One region of the Fundidesulfovibrio terrae genome, then DNA from elsewhere that is predicted to be linked to it. Evidence: predicted binding sites of a transcription regulator. Region 1 holds the regulator's gene; each other region holds the start of a gene.
The links. The regulator sigma-54, encoded in region 1, starts transcription at its own class of promoters, with help from an activator protein. The targets are predictions, from matches to a motif close to CTGGCACGGNNNNTGCTT.
Positions count from the first base shown of each region.

Region 2: a site for sigma-54 is predicted at 1,449-1,466, ahead of ML540_RS17725 (pilin). Genes of this name have one in related genera too.
Region 3: a site for sigma-54 is predicted at 1,359-1,376, ahead of ML540_RS08750 (anion permease). Genes of this name have one in related genera too.

Region 1 covers NZ_JAKZFS010000005.1:21,484-23,748, reverse strand. The annotation lists gene ML540_RS14845 (PTS sugar transporter subunit IIA) at 1-29, opposite strand, end outside; gene hpf (ribosome hibernation-promoting factor, HPF/YfiA family) at 29-568, opposite strand; gene rpoN (RNA polymerase factor sigma-54) at 611-2,050, opposite strand.
Region 2 covers NZ_JAKZFS010000001.1:467,069-469,333, reverse strand. The annotation lists gene ML540_RS02130 (prepilin-type N-terminal cleavage/methylation domain-containing protein) at 1-244, opposite strand, end outside; gene ML540_RS02125 (prepilin-type N-terminal cleavage/methylation domain-containing protein) at 256-678, opposite strand; gene ML540_RS17725 (pilin) at 885-1,310, opposite strand; gene ML540_RS02115 (sigma-54 interaction domain-containing protein) at 2,033-2,265, opposite strand, start outside.
Region 3 covers NZ_JAKZFS010000002.1:346,244-348,508, forward strand. The annotation lists gene ML540_RS08750 (anion permease) at 1-1,231, opposite strand, end outside; gene ML540_RS08755 (dienelactone hydrolase family protein) at 1,583-2,265, opposite strand, start outside.

The DNA.
Region 1 (2,265 bases):
TCCTTGCGCAGAAACTCCCCCAGCCGCATCAGAGGGAAACTCCAGGGTCGATCAGACCGAAGTCGCCATTCTTGCGCTTGTAGATGACGTTGATACGCTCGGCCTCGGAGTTGAAGAACACCAGGAATTCGTACTTCATGGCGGTGATCTGCTCGGCGGCCTCTTCAACGCTCATGGGCTTGGGGCTGTACTTGTCGGATTCCTCGATGGAGTGGACCTTGCCCTCATCGGTGAAGCTGACCACGCCCATGGTGACGTCGGAAGACGCGGCCTTGCGGCGGTCCTTCATCTTCTCGCGCATCTTGCGCACCTGGGCCTCGAGCTTGTCCGTGATCATGTCGATGGTGGAGTACATGTCGTCGGAGCGCTCATGGGCGGAGATGTGCATGGCGTCCGCGTCGATCACCACATCGGCGATCTGGCGGGTCTTTTCGACCAGCAGCGTGACCACCACTTCGGCGTTGTCGGCATTGGGCATGTATTTGGCCAGTTTGTCGAAACGCTTGGCGGCGTATTCGCGCAGACCGGGGGACGGCTCAAAATTCTTGAAATAGAAAGCAATGTTCATATCTACCTCCGAGGTGTGGCCGCGAAAAGACGCGCGGCGTGATTACAAGACTTCCTTGCGCTTGGACGAGGAGTCGATGCCCATGGCCATGCGGTACTTGGCCACGGTACGGCGGGCGATGTTGACCTGCAGCTTCTGCTTGAGGGTGTCCGCGATCTGCTCGTCGCTCACGGGCTTCTTGGGATCCTCGCCGGAGATGAGCTGCTTGATGAGCGCCTTCACCGACTCCGAACCCACGGAAGTGCCGTCGTCCAACTCCAGGGCGGAGTTGAAGAAAAACTTGAGTTCGTAGATGCCGTGCGGGGTGGCCACGTATTTGCTCGTGGTGATGCGGCTCACAGTGGATTCGTGCATGCCGATGTCGTCGGCCACGTCCTTGAGGATGAGGGGCTTTAATTTCGTAACCCCGTCCTCGAAGAAGTCCCGCTGAAATTTCACTATCGATTCCAGGACCTTGAACAACGTCCGCTGGCGCTGGTACAGGCTCTTCATGAGCCACTGGGCCGAGCGCATCTTGTCCTGGAGGTAGTCCTTGTCCTTGCTCCCGCTGGAACGGCTCATGTCCTCCATGTAATAGGGGGAAAGCTGGAGCTTGGGCAGGCCGTCCTCGTTGAGCACGATGATGAAGTCCTCGCCGTACTTGTACACGTAGGCGTCGGGACTCACGTAGACCGGATCGGAGGAGCTGAAGTGTGAGCCTGGCAGAGGGTCGAGGGTCTGGATGATGTCCAGGTATTCCTTGATGTCCTCGAGGGTGATGCGGAACTTCTTGGCCAGGGGCTTGTAGCGCTTCTTTTCCAGGTCCTCCAGGTGCTCGCGCACGATCTCCAGGAGCACCGGGTCGGTGTAGCCGTAAACTTCCAACTGGGTGAGCAGGCACTCCTGCGGGGTGCGCGCGGCGATCCCCACCGGGTCGAAGCGCTGCAGGGCGTGCAGGACCACCTCCACCTCTTCGGGGGTGGCGCCGGTGGTGGCGGCGATCTCTTCCACGGTGGACTGTAGGTAGCCCACGGAGTCCAGGTTGCCCACGATGTCGTCGGCGATGACTCGCTGGCGTTCGGTGAAGGGGGAGAGGTTGATCTGCCAGGAGAGATGGCCCTCGAGCGAGGTCTTGGAGGCCAGCCTGGCCTCGAAGGACATGCCCTCCTCCGGGGCCTCGTACTCGCGCACCGTGGCCTGGCGGGAGGTGGAAGCGAAGTCGCCGATGTAGTCGTCCCATTCGGCGGTCTTCATGAGCTCGCGCTGCATGGCCCCCTCTTCCTGGGTGGCGTCAGGCGCGTGGGAATCCTCGGCGATGGTGGGCTCGGGGCGCTCGTCGTCGACCTGGACCTCTTCCAGCAGGGGATTCTCGAGCATCTCCTGCTGCACGGTCTCAACCAGCTCCAGCCGGGAGAGCTGCAACAGCTTGATGGCCTGCTGCAGCTGGGGTGTCATCACCAGCTGCTGCGAAAGCTTGAGTTGCTGTCTGAGCTCAAGGGCCATGCGTGCGTCTGTCCTCGTGAAAGTTCTGCGGCAAGCAAGAAAAATGCCGGACCACCGTTCAACCGTGGCGGTTATGCACTAAAAAGGCGGGGGTGGCAAGACTTGACGGGAATTCACAACAGTGGGCGGGAGGCTGTAGCGCGGTGGAGCGTAGCGGATCAGGGGAAAAGCCTCCTTAGGCCTTAGGGGCTCGCCCCTTTGGAATCCAGTATAGT
Region 2 (2,265 bases), on a different contig from region 1:
AATTGCCGCTGGCTATCCTGGTGTTGAGCTGCGACAGGTCGTGCAGGTACGTGCCGTTGCTGTTGTAGTCGGCCACGATGCTGGCCATGATGGTCTGCACGCTGAGCGGCGTGTTCATGAAGCCGAAGGGATCGGTGCCGCGCGTCACGCTCGGCTTGAAGAAGGGAACCACCATGGCCGCCATCACCGAGATCAAAATGAGGGTGATGATCAGCTCGATCAGGGTGAATCCGCTCGTTTTCATGCGCCCCCCTTTCACGGAACGAACCCTGTGCCCGTCGTGATCGTCACGGGGCTGGAGGGGTAGCCGGTCACCGCGTAGGACAATGTCCCCGTAGGCTGGCCCCGGTTGTCGAAGGTGGTGGTGCCCGCCGCGACTCCGGCGGTGGTGAAGGCGATGGTGTAACTTGTCGGGGTCGCTGTGTTGCGCTGCACGGTGAGGGTGGAGCCGGCCACCTGGAGCTGCCAGGTGTATATGTCCGACAGGGCCCGGGTGCGGACGTAGCGCAAGGTGGACTTGAGGGTCTCGGCGTCGGAGATGGCGTCGGCGTTCAGGTTGGAGAAGCGCGGCAGGGCCACCGCCGCAAGAACCCCGATGAGGATCAGGACGATGGTCAGCTCTTTGAGGGTCACACCCTTCTGGCCGTCGAAATTTCTGCTGTCCTTGCGAGGGGTCATGGTTTTCGCCTTTGGGGCTCGCTTACACCCTGCTCGTCCCGCATCCGGCCATCCGGACCGGCCCTCTGCCTGTTTACAAGCCGCTTACGCTCTCACGATACTCTCCCTGCTCGAATCCGCCAAGGTCCCTCAGCGCACTCAAGCCGGGCGGAACCATCTGGTCCCGCCCGGCTGAAGCTTTCAGTCTGTGCCGTCAGGCTGGGCTGTTACTGAAGGGTGATGGTCTTGACCGTCGGATCGGGCACCAGGGCCTTCACCTTGGCCACCTGCCCGTTAATCGGGTCGGGAGCGGTGGCCAGGGTCACGGTGATGCCGCTGGCGGCGGCAGTGTAGGTCACGGTGAAGTCGCCCACGGTGGTGTAGCCGGGCACCGACAGGTTGGTGGCCAGGGTGGCCATGTCAGAGAAGGTGCCCTTCAGCAGTTCCTGGGAGTACTCCATGGTCACGTTGGAGGCGCCGGCGGCGATGGCGCCCTGAATGGCGTTCTTCGCAGCAGAGGTCTGCATGTCGAGGTACTTGGGGATGGCCACGGCGGCCAACATGCCGACGATAACCAGGACGGCGATAACTTCGATCAGGGTGAAGCCGCTTTGAGCCTTGCCGGTGTTGATGGTGCGGGTGGTGGTGTTCATGACTGTTCCTCCAAAAGAGTGTTGTGAAATTTGTGTCCGCCTCCCCCGAGGCGTCCCTCTCCTTGCCCTTTCGCCCCTGGAAGGCGTTTGTCCGCTTGGGCATCGTCGCCGGTTTGCCGTGCGCCGATGCTAGCCATAAAGCATTCGCCGTGCCAACTTCGCAGCGACACAGCTAACATATTGAAGTAAAACAATTTGATGCTCGATCGCGCAGCTAGTTGCGCGATATATACCCTCTGTTTCCTCCAATTCGCGGAGGCCGGGCAACATGCCTCGGTGCTTCGACAATCCCCCTTGCACCACGCTTGCGCACGAAAATGAAGCCATGCCGGGGGTTACCGATGCAGGGCCGGCTTCAGGCCTGTTCGGCGTTACAGGCGAAAATTTCGCAGGACTTCGCATTCTTGGAGCCTCAAATTTTCGGGAATTGGGGGCGGGCAAAGACGTCCACGCGCAACGAGAGCAGGGTTTTCCGAGAGGATGCCGAGCCAGCCCTGCGGAAACACAAGAAATAAACAACAATAGACTGTCAGCGGAGGGTGAAAATTTAACTGTTTTATCGCCTCGTGACCGCCCGGAGCTTCCGGGCCAGGGCCGGTTACCGGGTGTGGGAAGGCGGGACGGAGGGCTCGGGGACCAGACAGGCGAAGGCGATTCGGAGCCAGGCTTCACGCCCGCCGCCGAATCCTGGCCGTTTTAGGAGGCAGCCCTTTCAGAGAAGGTCAGTTACGCTTGTACGAGGCAGGGTCCACACCGTACTTCTTCACCCGATGCCAGAGGCTGCGCTCCTTGATGCCGAGTATCTCGGCAGCGCGCACCTGCACCCCGTTGCACCTGACCAGGGCGGCGATGATGAGCCCCTTCTCGATCTCCTCGAGGCGTTCGTCCAGGTCCTTGGCGCGGCTTTCGGGCATGATCGGCAACTGCGGCTCCGAGGCCGACACCAGGCGCACCT
Region 3 (2,265 bases), on a different contig from region 1:
GGATATTGATCCCCGGGACGGCCATGGCCGCGGCCAGCATCACCGGCAGCATGGCCGCCACGTGGGCGGTGACGCTGGCGAACATGTAGTGGCTCAGGAAGAAAATGACCACCAGTCCGAGCATGGCCGCCGTGGGGGACAGGCCCGCCAGGGAGCCGGAGATGGACTTGGCGAACCACTCCAGGAAGCCGGTCTTGGCCAGGCCGCCGGCCAGGGTGACCAGGGTGGCGAACCAGGCCAGCACGTTCCAGGCCTGCTTGTTGCCTACGATGTCGTCCCAGCTGACAACCTTGAACAGGGCCATGAGGCAGATGGCCGCGATGGCCACGGTGGTGCCGTTGATTTCCTTGCCCAGGAAGATCCAGCAGGCCAGGGCTCCGGCAGCGAGGAGTCCCATGACGATCTCGCGAAAGGAGACGGGGCCCAGCTTGGAAAGTTCCGCGCCAGCCCAGGCCGGGGCGTCGTCGGAGGACTTCTTGGTGGGCGGGTAGAGGATGTAGGCCAGAAGCGGGGTCACGGCGAAGAGGATCAGGCCCACGGGCAGGAAGCTCATGAACCAGTCGTTCCAGCTGAGCGACACCTTGGCGGTCTTCTCAACCAGGGACTGGGCCAGCAGGTTGGGGGCCAGGGCGGTGAGGAACATGGAGGAGGTGACGCAGGTGGTGGCCAGGGCGGTCCACATCAGGTAGGCCCCCAGGCCGCGCGGGTTGTTCTCCGGGGTGGAGCCGTAGAGCGGGGGGATGTTCTTGATGATGGGGAAGATGGTGCCGCCGCTGCGGGCCGTGTTGGAGGGCATGAACGGGGCCAGCACCAGGTCGGCCAGGGCCACGGCGTAGCCCAGGCCCAGGGCGCGCCTGCCCATGAGCTTGATGAGCGACAACGCGATGCGCTTGCCCAGCCCGGTCTTTTCGTAGCCCAGGGCGAACATGAAGGCCGCGAAGATGAGCCACACCGTGCCGTCGGAGAAGCCGGACAGGGCCCAGCTGATGGACGCGGCGGCCGTGCCGGGCTTTCCCGGGGCGGCGGGGACGAGGTTGAGCACGGCGGCCAGGGACACGCCGATCAGGCCGGCCAAGGCCGGAGCGATGGGTTCCAGAACCAGCGCGGCCACCACGGCCACGAACACGGCGAAATACGTCCATGCTCCGCCGGACAGGCCGGCGGGAGCGGGGATGGCCCAGACGGCCAGCCCGGCGATCACGGGGATCAGGGCCTTCACATTCACTTTCATAGCGTCTCCTCGTTGCATGACGGCCCGGACCACCACTCAGCCTTCCGCTCCGGGCCCAGGCGGAAGGGACTGCCCATTGGAGGCTGGCGAGCGGGGAGCTCGCCAGGAGCCTCGCCCCGAACGACCACAGCAGGGAATATGCCAACAACGCTTGAACAGCTCAACAATCTGGAATGAAAAGAGAAAACGACTCTTCCGGGCGTTTTGCGTCCGGCGAAGGGGCATAACCTGGGCTATGCCTGGCTTGGCGATATCATGGAAATTTTGAGAAATCGAGGTGTTGCGGCCCATTCCCTGGGGAATGGGCATGAAAACGGTTATGGGGGTTTGGCGGGCCTGAAGGGGTGAGCGCTACCTGGGCTTGTCGTCAAGCATGACCGGGGTGCAGCCGTCGTTGCCGTTGCTTCTGCAGTTCTCAGTGGCCTTTTCGAGGGCTTCCTGCGCGGTCCGCTTGCCCGTGGACCAACCGTAGCCGCCGCGCGAGCCCATGACGAAGGCCTTGTGGGGCGGGGCGTCCAGGTAGTTTTCGAAGGCCTGCCTGCCGCTCTCCGCGAGCTTGCCGGGAGGGGAAACCCTGGTCCGCTCCGCCGGCAGGGGCTTCTCGCGGAGCTTAAGCCCGTGGGCGGCCAGGAACGCGTCCACGATGGGGGTCCATTGGGGAATGCCCTTGCGCGAGAACAGATGGTGCCCGTCCTCCCCGAAGGCCGGGGCCATGACGAATTCCGCCCTGCCCCCGGCCGAGTTGAAGGCGGCGTGGAGCTCCCGGGCAAGCCTGGGGCCGAAGAAATGGTCGTTCTCGCTGTAGACGAACAGCACGGGAATGCGCGCCGTCCGGCCGTATTGCGCGAAGGCGCCCACGAGGTTCGATTCCTTTTTCACCACGTCCGGGGCGGTGGAGCCCTTGCCCCCGGCGAAATTGACCGCCGCCACCACGCCCTGCGGCGGATCGGCGGCCAGGGCCAGCGTGGCCAGTCCTCCGGCCGACTGCCCCACGCAGACTATCCTGGCCGGGTCCACGTAGGGCATGGCCTTCA